4 regions of the Kitasatospora sp. NPDC005748 genome follow, and region 1 is predicted to be linked to each of the others. Evidence: riboswitches for the same ligand, from Rfam matches in the RefSeq annotation. Region 1 holds a riboswitch; each other region holds the start of a gene.
What was found. A riboswitch is a leader RNA that binds a small molecule or an ion and turns the genes downstream of it on or off. The one in region 1 is predicted to bind cyclic di-AMP.
Positions count from the first base shown of each region.

Region 1 (3,567 bases):
GGCCCGTCCGACCGCGGACGGGCCGTCGGCACATCCCGGAAGGCCCCCCAGGAAGGCTTTCCGGAAAGGCTTTCGGAAGGCCTTCCGCACGACGGAACCGACCACTCGGAAGCGCCGGATGGAAACCCTGATCGTGGGGGGGCACCTGCCTGTCAGAAGGGCACGAAAAAGGCCGGCCCGGCTCGCGAAGGAAATTCGCGAGCCGGGCCGGCCAGGGCGTGTCCCGCGCCCATGATCCGCTGACGGTGCGGCGACCACCCGGTCGAGCGGTCACCCGACATGACCATCCCGGGAGGTCGTACGCCCCGCACCCAGCGGAAGTCCGACCTCAGGTCAGAGGGAGACGCCGTGCGCCCGCAGGTAGGCGATCGGGTCGATGTCCGAGCCGTACTCCGAGCCGGTGCGGATCTCGAAGTGCAGGTGCGGGCCGGTCACGTTGCCGGTGGCACCCGAGAGGCCGATCTGCTGGCCGGCGGTGACGGTCTGACCGATCTTCACACCGATCGAGGACAGGTGCGCGTACTCGGCGTAGTGGCCGTCGGCGAGCTTGATCTCGACCTCGTTGCCGTAGGCGCCGCCGTTGCCGGCCTTCACCACGGTGCCGGCGCCGACGGCGCGCAGCGGGGTGCCGGTGGAGGCGACGAAGTCGGCACCGGTGTGGTGACCGGAGGCCCACATCGAGCCGGCCACGCCGTAGGCGGTGCCGAGCTTCGGGTTGGCGAGGGGGGCGACGAAGCCCGAGGTGCTGGCCACGGCGGCCGGCGCGGCGGGAGCGGCCGGAGCGGCCGGCTTCGCGGCGGGGGCGGCCGGCTTGGCGGCGGGGGCGGCCGGCTTGGCAGCCGGGGCCTCGGCGGGCTTGGCGGCCTGGACCGGCTTCGGGGCGGCGTGCTGGGCAGCCGGCTTCTGCGCGTCCTGCGAGACCTGCGGCTTGGCGGCCGGGGCGGCGGGCTTGGCGGCCTCGGCGGCAGCCGGAGCGGCGGCGGCCTTGGCACCCAGCGCGAGCTGCTGACCCGGGAAGATGAGGTTCGGGTTGGCACCGACGACCGAGCGGTTGTGGTCGTAGAGGGCCTTCCAGCCACCCTCGACCTGCTTGGCGTCGGCGATCTTCGACAGGGTGTCCCCGCCGACGACCTTGTAGCTCTCCTCGGCCGGCGCGGCGGCCGGCTTGGCGGCCTCGGCGGCCGGCTTGGCGGCAGCGGCCGGCGCGGCGTCGACGCTGGTGGCGCCGGTCCAGGTGGAGGTCTGCGCGGGCTTGGCGGCCGGAGCGGTGTGGGCCTGGGCGCTGATGGTGGTCACCAGCGGGAGGGCGAAAGCGGCGCCGGTCACGGCGGTGGCGATGCCGATGCGGGCGGCGCGGGGCAGGGTGATACGACGAGCCTGTGCGGGCATGGCGAACTGTCCTCTCCGACGCCTGCGAGGTGAGCTGTCGGGTTCGGGCTGGAGTTGCCCGGCCGCATAGCGCGGCTTCACCCCAAGCCGGACCGTGAATTCCGGTCCGGCGACTTACCTTTGGGTCCCCCGCTCCTGCCGTACAGAGTTCGGTTCGTACCACCGGGCAGCGGCAGGACTAGGCGTTCCACCCGGTGGCCACCCGGTCCAATGCCGGGCGGTCGCTGAACTAAAACTCATCCGCCCGGGCGAAGCAATGTCGATCTCTTGAATCGACAACCACTACCGGGAAGGCCGTGACACTCCGAATGATCGGCTGCACAGTATGTGCACAATCGATTCACCGCGTGCCACTGATCCACGACGCTCCGCCGATTTCGGTGTCCGTACGCATGCGATCACCTACGGAAAGCCATCCGCCGACACACCCCCGGTGACCCTTGTCACGTCGCGTCCCGGAGCGCAGGATCAGGCGGTGGCCACCTCCGAGGCCGGCACCCTGCGCCTGGGCACCGCGCAGGGCCGCTGGGTACTACTGGCGACGGTGCTCGGCTCCAGCATGGCGATGCTCGACGGCACCGTCGTCAACGTCGCACTGCCCCGGATCGGCACCGATCTCGGCGCTCCGCTCGCCGCCCTGCAATGGACGCTCAACGCCTATCTGCTCACCCTGGCCGGCCTGATCCTGCTCGGCGGCGCGCTCGGTGACCGCTACGGCCGGCGCCGCGTCTTCCTGATCGGCGTGCTCTGGTTCGCCGCCGCCTCGGCGGCCTGCGCCGCGGCCCCCACCATCGAGGTGCTGGTCGCCGCCCGCGCGGTGCAGGGCGTCGGCGGGGCGCTGCTCACCCCCGGCTCGCTGGCGATGCTCCAGGCGGTGTTCCACCCTGACGACCGCTCGGCGGCGGTCGGCCTCTGGTCCGGCCTCGGCGGGGTGTCCGCCGCGATCGGCCCGTTCCTCGGCGGCTGGCTGGTGGACGGCCCCGGCTGGCGGTGGATCTTCCTGTTGAACGTCCCGCTCGCCGCCCTGGTGGTCGCGGTGGCCTCCCGGCACGTCCCGGAGAGCCGGGACGAGAGCGCGACCGGCCGGTTCGACGTCCTCGGCGCGGCGCTGGCCGCGCTCGCGCTGGGCTCGGTCACCTACGCGCTGACCGCGGCGGGCGACGGGCTCTCGGCCGTGGTGTGGGTGTCCGGCGCGGCCGGCCTGCTGCTGGGCACGGCCTTCGTGGTGGTCGAACGCCGCGTCCCGGAGCCGATGCTGCCGCTCGGCCTCTTCTCCTCCCGCCTGTTCACCGCGGTGAACCTGGTCACCCTCTGCGTCTACGCGGCGTTCAGCGGCGTCTTCTTCCTCCTGGTCGTCCAGCTGCAGATCGTCTCCGGCTTCTCCCCACTGGTCTCCGGGCTCGCCCTGCTGCCGATCACCGTGCTGATGCTCACGCTGTCCGCCCGGGCCGGCCGGCTCGGCAAGCGGATCGGCCCGCGCCTCCCGCTCACCGTGGGGCCGCTGCTCTGCGCGACGGGGGTCCTGCTGATGCTGCGGATCGGCTCCGACGCCTCGTACTGGACGGACGTGCTGCCGGCCGCCACCGTGATGGGCTGCGGGATGGTCCTGCTGGTCGCGCCGCTGACCGCGACGGTGCTCGCGGCGGTGGAGGTCCGGCATGCCGGGATCGCCAGCGGCGTCAACAACGCCGCCGCCCGCGCGGCCGGGCTGCTCGCGGTGGCCGCCCTGCCGGCGCTGGCCGGGCTCAGCGGCGAGGCCTACCGGGTGCCGGCCGCGGTGGACTCCGCCTTCCGGACCGCGATGCTGATCTGCGCCGGGCTGCTGGTCACCGGCGCGGTGACGGCGTTCACCACCGTCCGGGGCAATGTGCTGGCCCCCGAGGACCACCCGGTCGCCGAGCCGGACTGCACCTACGCCTGCGGCACCGCCCCTCCGCTGGATCCGGGCCATGCCGCCGCCGGACACGGCGAAGGCCCCGCCACCGGATCGGCGGCGGGGCCCACGAAGGCCTGAGGCAACGTCAGAGGATGTCACCCGGGCCGTACTTGGCGGCCTCGGGGTAGGCGGCCGCGACGGCCTCGACCTGGCGGACCACCTCGGCGACCTGGGCACCGGCCGCGCCGGTGAAGGAGAGCCGGTCGGCCAGCAGCGCGTCCAGCCCGGCCCGGTCCAGCGGG
Region 1 is NZ_JBEXYD010000015.1:35,780-39,346, reverse strand. It holds gene ABZ495_RS14340 (LysM peptidoglycan-binding domain-containing M23 family metallopeptidase) at 334-1,389, opposite strand; cyclic di-AMP (ydaO/yuaA leader) riboswitch at 1,394-1,554, opposite strand; gene ABZ495_RS14335 (MFS transporter) at 1,865-3,403, shown strand; gene purB (adenylosuccinate lyase) at 3,411-3,567, opposite strand, start outside.

Region 2 (3,567 bases), on a different contig from region 1:
CGGTCGACACATGCCAGTTCAGCCCGATTCAGCCCGCCCGCCGCTCTTCACCTGGGAGTTCGCCGCCGACCCGTACCCGGCGTACGCGTGGCTGCGGGAGCACGAACCGGTGCACCGCACCACCCTGCCGAGCGGGGTCGAGGCCTGGCTGGTGACCAGGTACGCGGACGCCCGGCAGGCGCTCGCCGACAGCCGGCTCTCGAAGGACCCGGCCCACCACAGCGGGCACGCCCACCGCAGCGGCCGGGTCGGCATCCCCGGCGAGCGCCAGGCCAATCTGATGACCCACCTGCTGAACATCGACCCGCCGGACCACACCCGGCTGCGCCGGCTGGTCTCGAAGGCGTTCACGCCGCGCCGGGTGGCGGAGTTCGAGCCCCGGGTGCAGCAGCTCACCGACCGGCTGATCGACGGCTTCGCGGAGCGCGGCTCGGCGGACCTGATCCACGAGTTCGCCTTCCCGCTGCCGATCTACGCGATCTGCGACCTGCTCGGCGTGCCGGCCGAGGACCAGGACGACTTCCGGGACTGGGCGGGCATGATGATCCGCCATGGCAGCGGGCAGCGCGGCGGGGTGGGACGCGCCGTCAAGCGGATGCGCGCCTACCTGGCGGAGCTGATCCACCGCAAGCGGGCCGATCCCGGCGACGACCTCATCTCGGGGCTGATCCGGGCAAGCGACCACGGTGAGCACCTGACCGAGAACGAGGCCGCGGCGATGGCCTTCATCCTCCTCTTCGCCGGGTTCGAGACGACCGTGAACCTGATCGGCAATGGCACCTACGCCCTGCTGCGCAACCCCGGGCAGCGGGCGCTGCTCCAGGACTCGATCGCCCGCGGCGAGACCGCGCTGCTGGAGACCGGTATCGAGGAACTCCTGCGCTACGACGGGCCGGTGGAGCTCGCCACCTGGCGGTTCGCGACCAGCCCGCTGACCATCGGCGGCGTGGACATCCCGGTCGGCGATCCGGTGCTGGTGGTGCTCGCGGCGGCGGACCGGGACCCGGCACGGTTCGCCGACGAGAACACCCTCGACCTGGCCCGGACGGACAACCCGCACCTCGGCTTCGGGCACGGCATCCACTACTGCATCGGTGCTCCGCTGGCCCGGTTGGAGGGGCGCGCGGCGCTCACCACCCTGCTCACCCGGTTGCCCGATCTGCGACTCGCCGCTAGCCCGGAGGAGCTCCGCTGGCGTGGTGGCCTGATCATGCGTGGGCTGCGCGATCTCCCGGTGGAATTCACCCCAGAGAAGCCCTCCGCGGCACCGGTGGACGGGCTCTGAGCAAATCCGTCCGGCGCCCCCCGGCGGTGCCTCGATCTCGTCGCGCCGAGACCCCGACACGCTGACGGGATGTCGCCGACACGCTCTGGCAGCGGGTATGAATCTGCATCAAACCGGACATAGCCCTGTCGTTGGTAGGCGATCGGCCACGCGCCGTAATTTATGTGTGATACCTGCGATATGAGCTTGTTATTGATGTGAGGATCTGTCTACCCTCCCTGGAGTTCGCAGCTGCGGACCTCGTGCGCGGAACGCCGAATCCTGCCCGCCGCGTTACGGGAAACCGACCAGAACCCTTGGGCAGGGGCGGGGGAACCAGGTTTGTTGCCGTCCCCCACGGCTTGGGGTGAAGCCGCCCGCGCGGGCAGAAGGCGTCCGCGTCGTGCGGCCGGGCCACCTCCCGGTCCGAACCCGACAGCTCACCTCGCAGGCGTGCGGAGAGGACTTCCCCATGCTCTTCGTCGGAACCGGCCGTCACCGTCGTCGCACCCAGACCGAGAAGGCCATCGCCGTTGCCGGCGTGGCCGGTGTCGGACTCGCCCTGCCGCTCCTCACCGCCACCGGCGCTTCGGCCGCCCCGGCCTCGACCTGGGACGCGGTCGCCCAGTGCGAGAGCGGCGGCAACTGGGGCATCAACACCGGCAACGGCTTCTACGGCGGCCTCCAGTTCACCTCCAGCACCTGGAAGGCGTTCGGCGGCACCTCGTACGCGCCGCAGGCCCACCAGGCCAGCCGGGCGCAGCAGATCTCGGTCGCCGAGAAGGTCCTCGCCTCGCAGGGGCCGGGCGCCTGGCCGGTCTGCTCCCAGAAGGCGGGCCTGGCCAAGGGTGGGGCCGCGGCCTCGGTCGACACCTCCTCGGACGCCGAGCCGACGGCCGCCGCCAAGCCGGCCCAGTCGAAGCCGGCGCAGAAGCCCGCCCAGAAGCCGGCCCAGCAGCAGGCCCCGAAGCCCGCCGCCCAGCAGCCCGCCCAGCAGGACGACCGGGCTCCGGGCTTCGCCGGCCAGCCCGGCTGGGACGCCGACGCGAAGGTCTTCTGGTACCAGAGTGACGGCGCCTGGTACTGGACCAGCCACCAGAGCGTCTACCAGCAGTACGCCGGTCAGCAGGCCGCCCAGCAGACGAGCGGGTACGCGGGCCAGGACAGCCGCCCCGCCGCCGCCCACGGCGCCCCGGCCGCGGCCGCTCCCGCCGCCCAGCAGCGCACCGGGCACGGCTACACCGTCCAGTCCGGTGACACCCTGTCGACGATCGCCGCCGCCCAGGGCGTCGAGGGCGGCTGGCAGACGCTGTACGACGGCAACCGCGGCACCGTCGGCACCGACCCCAACCTGATCCTCCCGGGCCAGCAGCTCGACCTCGGCTGACCGCCCGTGTGGTGACTCCCCGTGCGGTGACGCCACGAAGGGGGCCGGTTCGGCCCCCTTCGTCCGCATCCGGCCGCATTTCGTGGGACAACCAGGTGAACTACCGGTGGGTAGCCCGGCCACACGCTGAGACGGGACCGAGGTCGACGTGGTCCCGGGAGCCCGTGCGGTTAGGCTCTGGTCGTAACGACTCCGCAACCATCCGGCCGACAGCACCCATCGTCAGCCGAACCTGCTTCCGCTAGGAGATGCCTCGTGCCGTCCATCGATGTCGTCGTAGCCCGTGAGATTCTCGACTCGCGTGGCAACCCCACGGTCGAGGTCGAGGTCGGCCTCGACGACGGCAGCACCGGCCGTGCCGCTGTCCCGTCGGGTGCCTCCACCGGTGCCTTCGAGGCGCTGGAGCTTCGCGACGGTGACAAGAACCGCTACTTCGGCAAGGGCGTGGAGAAGGCCGTCCTGGCCGTCATCGAGCAGATCGGCCCCGAGCTGGTCGGCTACGACGCCACCGAGCAGCGCCTGATCGACCAGGCCATGCTCGACCTGGACGCCACGCCGGACAAGTCCTCGCTCGGCGCCAACGCGATCCTGGGCGTCTCGCTCGCCGTGGCGCACGCCGCCTCCGAGGCCAGCGACCTGCCGCTGTTCCGCTACCTGGGCGGCCCGAACGCCCACGTCCTGCCCGTCCCGATGATGAACATCCTCAACGGTGGCTCGCACGCGGACTCCAACGTCGACATCCAGGAGTTCATGATCGCTCCGATCGGCGCGGAGTCCTTCTCCGAGGCCGTCCGCTGGGGCGTCGAGGTCTACCACACCCTCAAGGGCGTGCTGAAGGAGCGCGGCCTGTCCACCGGCCTCGGCGACGAGGGCGGCTTCGCGCCGAACCTGGACAGCAACCGCGAGGCCCTGGACC
Region 2 is NZ_JBEXYD010000054.1:43,847-47,413, forward strand. It holds gene ABZ495_RS29065 (cytochrome P450) at 11-1,285, shown strand; cyclic di-AMP (ydaO/yuaA leader) riboswitch at 1,560-1,732, shown strand; gene ABZ495_RS29070 (transglycosylase family protein) at 1,737-2,651, shown strand; gene eno (phosphopyruvate hydratase) at 2,907-3,567, shown strand, end outside.
Region 2: another riboswitch for cyclic di-AMP. It lies ahead of ABZ495_RS29070 (transglycosylase family protein); the one in region 1 lies ahead of ABZ495_RS14340 (LysM peptidoglycan-binding domain-containing M23 family metallopeptidase).

Region 3 (3,567 bases), on a different contig from region 1:
CCCAGGTCAGCGCCCACGCCGCGCCCAGCCCGTCCCCCAAGAAGGAGGACGTGAAGGCGCAGGTCGACCAGCTGCAGGAGGAGGCCGAGCAGGCCACCGAGAAGTTCAACGGTGCCAAGGAGCGGGCGGACCAGCTGCGCAAGCAGGCGGACCAGCTCCAGGACCAGGTGGCTCGCGGCCAGGACCAGATGACCCAGCTTCAGGGCGGGCTGGCCGAGGTCGCGGCCGAGCAGTACCGGACCGGCGGCATCGACCCGTCCGTCCAGCTGATGCTCGCCTCCGACCCGTCCGGCTACCTGGACAAGGCCGCCAGCGTCCAGCAGGCCAGCTCCAGCCAGACCGAGGCGCTCAAGGGCCTGCAGGACCAGCAGCGCCGGCTGGACCAGCAGAAGGCCGAGGCGGCCGCCGTCCTCGCCTCGCTGGACAGCACGACCAAGGACCTGAACCAGTCCAAGGCCGAGGTCAACAAGAAGCTCAAGGAAGCCCAGGACCTGCTGAACTCGCTCAGCGCCGCCGACCGGGCCGCGCTGAAGGCCGCCCAGCAGCAGGCCGACCGGGCCTCGCGCGGCAGCGAGCGCACCGACCTGAGCAGCCTCCCGCAGGGCAGCGGCTTCGCCGGGCAGGCCGTCGCCAACGCGATGAGCAAGCAGGGTTCGCCGTACGTCTGGAGCGCGGTCGGCCCGAACTCCTTCGACTGCTCCGGTCTGATGGTCTGGTCGTACGCGAAGGCCGGCGTCTCGCTGCCGCGCACCTCGCAGGCGCAGGCCAACTACGGCTCGAAGGTGGCCTCGCTGGCCGACGCCCAGCCGGGCGACCTCATCATCTACCGCCCGGACCGCAGCCACGTCGGGATGTACATCGGCAACGGGATGGTGGTCCACGCGCCGCACACCGGTGACGTGGTGAAGGTGATGAAGGCCGACGCGATGCCGATCAACGCGATCCGCCGGGTCTGACGGACCGACATGCCCACGGGCCGGGATCCGGCCCTGTGATCCGCGCCACCCCCGGAACCGGGGGTGGCGTCGGTGTCTGCGGCCGCATCATGACAAACGATCAGCTCCATGTGGGCGCGTGATCACACCCGGTCATATTCACAAATGAACTTGGATATTCTTCCGGCATTTTTCTGACAAGGATTTGAACGGATCACGGTTCTGTTACTAGGGTCGTGCCTCGAACCACCGCACAGTCGATCACCCAGCAGGGGTGGCGGCGGAGGTTTACCGCCGAGTTCGTGAAGCAGCGGGGCAGAGCATCTGCCCGTCGGGGAGTCCAGTGGTCGGGGGCGCTGTGGAGCGGAGCCGGGGAACCATGTTCCTCCGGGGTGAATCGGCGCCAGGTCGACCGTCGTGCGGTCGGTGAGGCGTCGTAGGGCACGCTTCCGGCCCGAACCCGTCAGCTCACCCGGTAGGCGGACGTAGGAAGAAGGAGTCCGCCTTCGTGGCGTCCCATCGTCGTCCCAAGCCCGCCGGCCGCGCCCGGGTCTCGATTCTGACCGGTGTCGCCGCCGCGGCGGTCGCGCTCTCCGCGCAGTCCGGCGCCCACGCCGACCCGACGCCGACCAAGGATCAGGTCAAGGAGCAGATCGACCAGCTCAACGAGCAGGCCGAGCAGGCCACCGAGAAGCTCAACGGTGCCCAGGCCAAGCAGCAGGAGCTGCAGAAGCAGGTCGGTGAGCTGCAGGACAAGGTGGCCCGTCAGCAGGCCGCGGTGACCGAGGCCCAGGGCGGTCTCGCCGAGATCGCCGGCGAGCAGTACCGCAACGGCGGCATATCGCCGACCGTGCAGCTGATGCTCTCGTCCAGCCCGGACAGCTTCCTCAGCCAGGCCGGCGCCATCAACCAGGCCGGCAGCACGCAGTCCGGTGCGCTGAAGGACCTCCAGGAGCAGCAGCGCAGGCTCGACCAGGACCGCAACGAGGCCCAGGGCAAGCTCGGCGAGCTCGAAGCCACCACCCAGCAGCTGAAGGCCTCCAAGGAGGAGGTCCAGGGCAAGCTGGCCAAGGCCCAGGACCTGTACAACTCGCTGTCCGAGCAGGAGCGCCAGGCGATGCGCGCGGCCGAGGAGAAGGCCGCCGCCGAGGCGAAGGCCAAGGCGGACGCCGCCAAGGCCGAGGCCAAGGCCAAGGCGGACGCCGACCGCGCCTCCCGCGACAACACCCGCGACCAGCTGCCCACCCCGTCGGCGCCGGCCGCCAAGCCCGCCGCCGCGGCCGCCGCGCCGTCCGCGCCCGCCGCCAACGGCTCGCGCGCCGCCGCCGCGATCGCCGCCGCGGAGAGCAAGCTGGGCGCCCCGTACGTTTACGGCGCGGCCGGTCCGAGCTCCTTCGACTGCTCCGGCCTGACCAGCTGGGCCTACGCCCAGGCGGACGTGTCGCTGCCGCGTACCTCGCAGTCCCAGGCCACCGCCGGTACCAACGTGGGCACCAACATCGCCAACGCCCAGCCCGGCGACCTGATCATCTACCGTGCCGACCGCAGCCACGTCGCGCTCTACGTCGGCGGCGGCCAGGTCATCCACGCGCCGAAGCCCGGCGCGAACGTCCGGTACGAGACCGCCAGCATGCTGCCGATCTCGGCCATCGTGCGCGTCTGATCCGACGTCTGCTCCCGCAGGCCCGGTCTCCCCTCGCGGGAGGCCGGGCCTGCGGCTTTCGTGCTGGACCGTGCTGATGTCCGATTGCGGGTCAAATATTCGGGTTGGGAGGGGTTTGGACTCGCTCGCCCGGACTCGCTAACGTCTGCCACCGGACTCCCGCTCGACAGCCGCCCGCACCGGTGCGGCGGCGGGGCCGGGTCGCAGGATCGGAGTTACCGTCGTATGGCCGTGCACCGCCGTTCCCCCCTGCCGGGCGCGTTCGCCCGTGCGCTGGTGCTGACCGCCGCGGCCACCACCGCGCTGGGGGTGGCCACGGGGGGTGCCGCCCAGGCCGCCCCGGGCACGCCGGACGGGCCGTCGAACCGCAAGGACGTCAAGGCGCAGGTGGAACAGCTGTACGACGAGGCCGAGCAGGCCTCGGAGAAGTACAACGCCGCACTGGACGTCCAGCAGCGCCTCCAGCACGAGACCGGCACGCTCCAGCAGCAGGTCGCCGTCGCCCAGGGCGAGCTCAACGAGCTCCGCGGCGACCTCGCCACCGTGGCCGGCGCCGAGTACCGGGGCGGCGGGATGGCGCAGACCGTCCAGCTGATGCTCTCCACCGACCCGGAGGGCTACCTCTCCAAGGCCCGCAGCCTGGACCAGGCCGCCGAGCGGCAGAACGAGACGCTGCACGAGGTGGTGGCCCGTCAGCGCCGGCTCGACCAGCGCCGGTCGGAGGCCTCGATGAAGCTCTCCGAGCTGGAGGAGACCCGCCGGGCCCTGGCCGAGAGCAAGCAGCAGATCCAGCAGCGGCTGGCCAAGGCGCAGCGGCTGCTCAACAGCCTGGGGGCGGGCGAGCGGGCCCGGATGGTGGCCCAGGACGCCCGCGAGGCCGAGCAGCGGGCCACCCGGGGCACCGACCGCCTCGACCTGGGCACGGCCCCGCCCGCCTCCGAACGCGGCGCGGCCGCGCTGGCCGCCGCC
Region 3 is NZ_JBEXYD010000003.1:290,943-294,509, reverse strand. It holds gene ABZ495_RS04430 (NlpC/P60 family protein) at 1-956, shown strand, start outside; cyclic di-AMP (ydaO/yuaA leader) riboswitch at 1,280-1,433, shown strand; gene ABZ495_RS04425 (NlpC/P60 family protein) at 1,444-2,598, shown strand; gene ABZ495_RS04420 (NlpC/P60 family protein) at 2,824-3,567, shown strand, end outside.
Region 3: another riboswitch for cyclic di-AMP. It lies ahead of ABZ495_RS04425 (NlpC/P60 family protein); the one in region 1 lies ahead of ABZ495_RS14340 (LysM peptidoglycan-binding domain-containing M23 family metallopeptidase).

Region 4 (3,567 bases), on a different contig from region 1:
GCTCCAGCCGCGTGCGGGAGGCGACGCAGGACTCGTAGACGATGTCGTCGGAGGGCTGCTGCGGGGTGCGGGTGTCCGGCGGGCCGTCCCACCAGTAGGCGTCCTCCCAGGTGTCGTGGCTGATGCAGCTGCGGAAGGTGATGCCGTGGCTGGCGTGCGGGACGAAGGCGTGGCTCCCCGCGTCGCGGACCACCAGGCCCTCGACGACGGTACCCCGGGTGGTGTCGCCCAGCATGTGGAAGTGCAGCCCGTACCGGCCGAGCACCGGGGCGGTCACCGGGGCGCTGCCGTCCGGGCCCTTCCAGGACTCCGCGGTGTCGGTGCGCGGGCCGACCCAGCGCAGCGCCGCGTGCCGCAGGTCGGCCCGGCGGGAGGTGGTGAGGTGGACGTGGGCGCGGCCCTCGGCGGTGCCCTCGATCCGCACGCTGCGGGTCAGGTTGAGCACCTCGGCGCCGACCGTGACGCCCCCTCCGGCGCCGACCCGGGGGTGCGCGTACGTCAGCGGCGCCTCCAGGGTGACGGTGGATCCGCTGACGGACCGGACGACGGCGAGGTCGTAGCGGGTGGAGAAGCCGTCCTCGCCGGGCGGGCCGGTCGGGGTGACGGCCAGTTCGTCGCCGGGCAGCCAACCGGTGGGCGGCGCGGCCAGGCTGACGGTGGTGTCGCCCGCCTCGAGCGCCCGGTCAGCGCGTACCCAGGCGGTCTTGGCCGCGCCGTCCAGCCGCAGGTACCCGGCGCCGGTGACCCAGAGGCCGACGTCGGTGTCGACCACCTTCATGCCGTCCCCCCGGAAGCGCCGCTCGTCGACGGCGGGGAAGCGCACGGTGTGCACGGCGGCGCCCTCGGGGGCGAGCGCGAGGGTGCCGCGGATCTCGACGTTGCCCGCGGCGGCGAGGGTGAGGCTGCGGTCGGCGGCGAAGGTGAGCGCACCGCCCGGCTCGACCAGCAGCGAGCCGATCGCGGCGTCGGTGTCGAGCAGCACCCGGTCGGTGATCCGGACGGCGCTCTGCGGTCCGGGTACCCGGCCGCCCCAGCCGGCCGGGTCCGACCAGGGGCGGCCGCCCTGGTCGGGGGTGGGTGCGGGGGCGGCTCCGGCGGTGGGCTGCCCGGGCGCGCCCGTCCCCTCGGCGGGGGCGCCGTGCCGGTGCTCCGCGGCCGGGTCGGCCGCTCCCGGCCCCGTGGCGGGGTCCTCCGCGGCGGCGACGGGCGCGGAGCGGCCGTCCAGGGAGCGCCGCAGTGCCTCCTCGCCGCCGACCGCCGCGAAGACCGTGCCGACGGCGAGCCAGCGCAGCATCGTCCGCCGGGGCAGGGGAGTTCGGGGCTCGGCGGGCGGGATGTCCGCTCTGCGGTGTTTTGCCCGGCGGTGCGTTCCACGCGGCCGCTCGGCCGGCGCGCCGGCCTCCGGACCCTCGTCCATCGCCATCGCTGCGAAGCCCTCCCCCCAGACGGCCGCGTCGGTCCTGATGCCCTGAAGCATAGGCAGTTGCCGTGACTCCGACGGGCGTTGCTCGAAATCGGTCATTTCTGATCATGGTGGACAGCCATTCAGCACGCTCCTCATAAACTGTGATGACCGTCACACATGTTTGCGGTATGAACTTAAGTCTGCTTAACGTGCTCCCCGTTCGTGGCCACACGGACCCAGCCCACCCGCAACGCCGAGTCCTGCCGTCGGGTGCGCTGGCAGCGCAGAACGCACCACGGCAGGAGCGGGGGAACCACAGGTAAGTCGCCCGGGACCGGTTCGTACCGGTTCGGGGCTAGGGGTGAAGCCGCGTCCACAGCGCGGCCGGGCAACTCCAGCCCGAATCCGACAGCTCACCTCGCAGGCGTGGGAGAGGACCGCGTCACCATGCTGCCCACCAACGGCACCCGCCTGTCCGGCCGCACCCGCCGAGCGATCGCCACCCTCGGCGTCGTCGGCATCGGCCTCACCGTCCCCTGCCTCACCGCCGGCTCCGCCTCGGCCGCCTCCGTCGCCACCTGGGACAAGGTCGCCCAGTGCGAGAGCACCGGCAACTGGAGCATCAACACCGGCAACGGTTTCTACGGCGGCCTCCAGTTCACCAACTCCACCTGGGCGGCGTTCGGCGGCACCAGCTACGCCGCGCGTGCCGACCTCGCAACCAAGGACCAGCAGATCGCGGTCGCCGAGAAGGTGCTCGCCGTCCAGGGCCCCGGCGCCTGGCCCGTCTGCTCCGTCCAGGCCGGTCTGACCAAGGGCGGCACCCCGGCCGCCGTCGACACCGCGACCGCCGCCAAGCCGGCCGCCCCGAAGGCCACCCCGGCCCCGGCGCAGACCCCCGCCCCCGCCGCCAAGCCGGCCGCGCCCAAGGCCGCCCCGAAGGCCGCCGAGACCCCGGCCGCCGACTCCGCCCAGCAGTCGCAGGGCCGGAACTGGCAGCAGTACCGTCAGGACGCGCAGGCCTCCTCCGACTACACCGTGGTCGCGGGCGACTGGCTCTCCTCGATCGCCGACAAGAACAACGTCCAGGGCGGCTGGGAGCGGCTCTACGAGCTCAACCGCGGCACCCTCGGCGACGGCCCGCACGTCATCTACCCGGGCCAGCACCTGAGCCTGGGCGACCGCGCGAAGACCCGGGCCTCGGACGAGTCCGGCCAGGGCTTCGACTGGTTCAACCGCTCCTCGGGCGCCACCGGCAAGGCCGACGGCTCCACCGCGACCGCCACCAAGCCGGCCGCGCAGACCCAGGCTCCGGCCGCCAAGCCCGCCGCCCAGGCGTCGGCCGAGGCGCCGGCCCAGGCCGCCACCGGCAGCATGGCCGCCGCGGTCTCCTTCGCCCAGTCGAAGGTCGGCCAGGCCTACGTCTACGGCGGCACCGGCAACGGCGGTTGGGACTGCTCCGGCCTGACCCAGGCCGCACTGCGCGCCGCGGGCGTCTCCGTCCCGCGGGTCGCCGCCGACCAGGCCGCCGCCAGCACCCACGTCTCGCTGGACGCCCTCAAGGCCGGCGACCTGCTGTTCTGGTCCAACAACGGCCAGGACTCGGGCGTCTACCACGTCGCGCTCTACATCGGCGACGGCAAGTACGTCGAGGCCGCCAACCCGAGCGTGGGCGTGCGGACCCAGACCATCGCCAACTGGGCCCCGGACTTCGCCGGCCGGGTCTGATCCCGCCCGCGGTCCGCACGCGGTCCGCGCCACCCGCCGCAGCCCCCGGGGAGAGTCTGGTCGCTCCTCCCCGGGGGCTCCGGCACGCCCGCGCGCGGGACGGCCCGGGCCCGGGCCCGGGCATGGCCGAACCCGGGCCCGGCGGGCATGCTGCTGCTCTGCACCCGAGGAGGAGTCACATGGCCCAGGTCACCGTCACGCTCGACGCCAATCTCGCGATCGACGCGATGATGCTCTCCGGCACCAGGAACCCGCAGGACGCCGTGGAGCTGATCCTGCGCGACTACCTCGCCCGGGGGCGGCGCACCGAGAGCCGGACCGGCGAGGCCGCCGACGGGCAGCGGACCGGACAGCAGCGCCCGACCGCGCAGGAGGGCTGAGGGCGGACAGGACGGGGCCCCGGAGGACTGGATCGTCCTCCGGGGCCCCGGTCG
Region 4 is NZ_JBEXYD010000018.1:16,143-19,709, forward strand. It holds gene ABZ495_RS16165 (hypothetical protein) at 1-1,294, opposite strand, end outside; cyclic di-AMP (ydaO/yuaA leader) riboswitch at 1,687-1,845, shown strand; gene ABZ495_RS16170 (transglycosylase family protein) at 1,832-3,133, shown strand; gene ABZ495_RS16175 (hypothetical protein) at 3,313-3,513, shown strand.
Region 4: another riboswitch for cyclic di-AMP. It lies ahead of ABZ495_RS16170 (transglycosylase family protein); the one in region 1 lies ahead of ABZ495_RS14340 (LysM peptidoglycan-binding domain-containing M23 family metallopeptidase).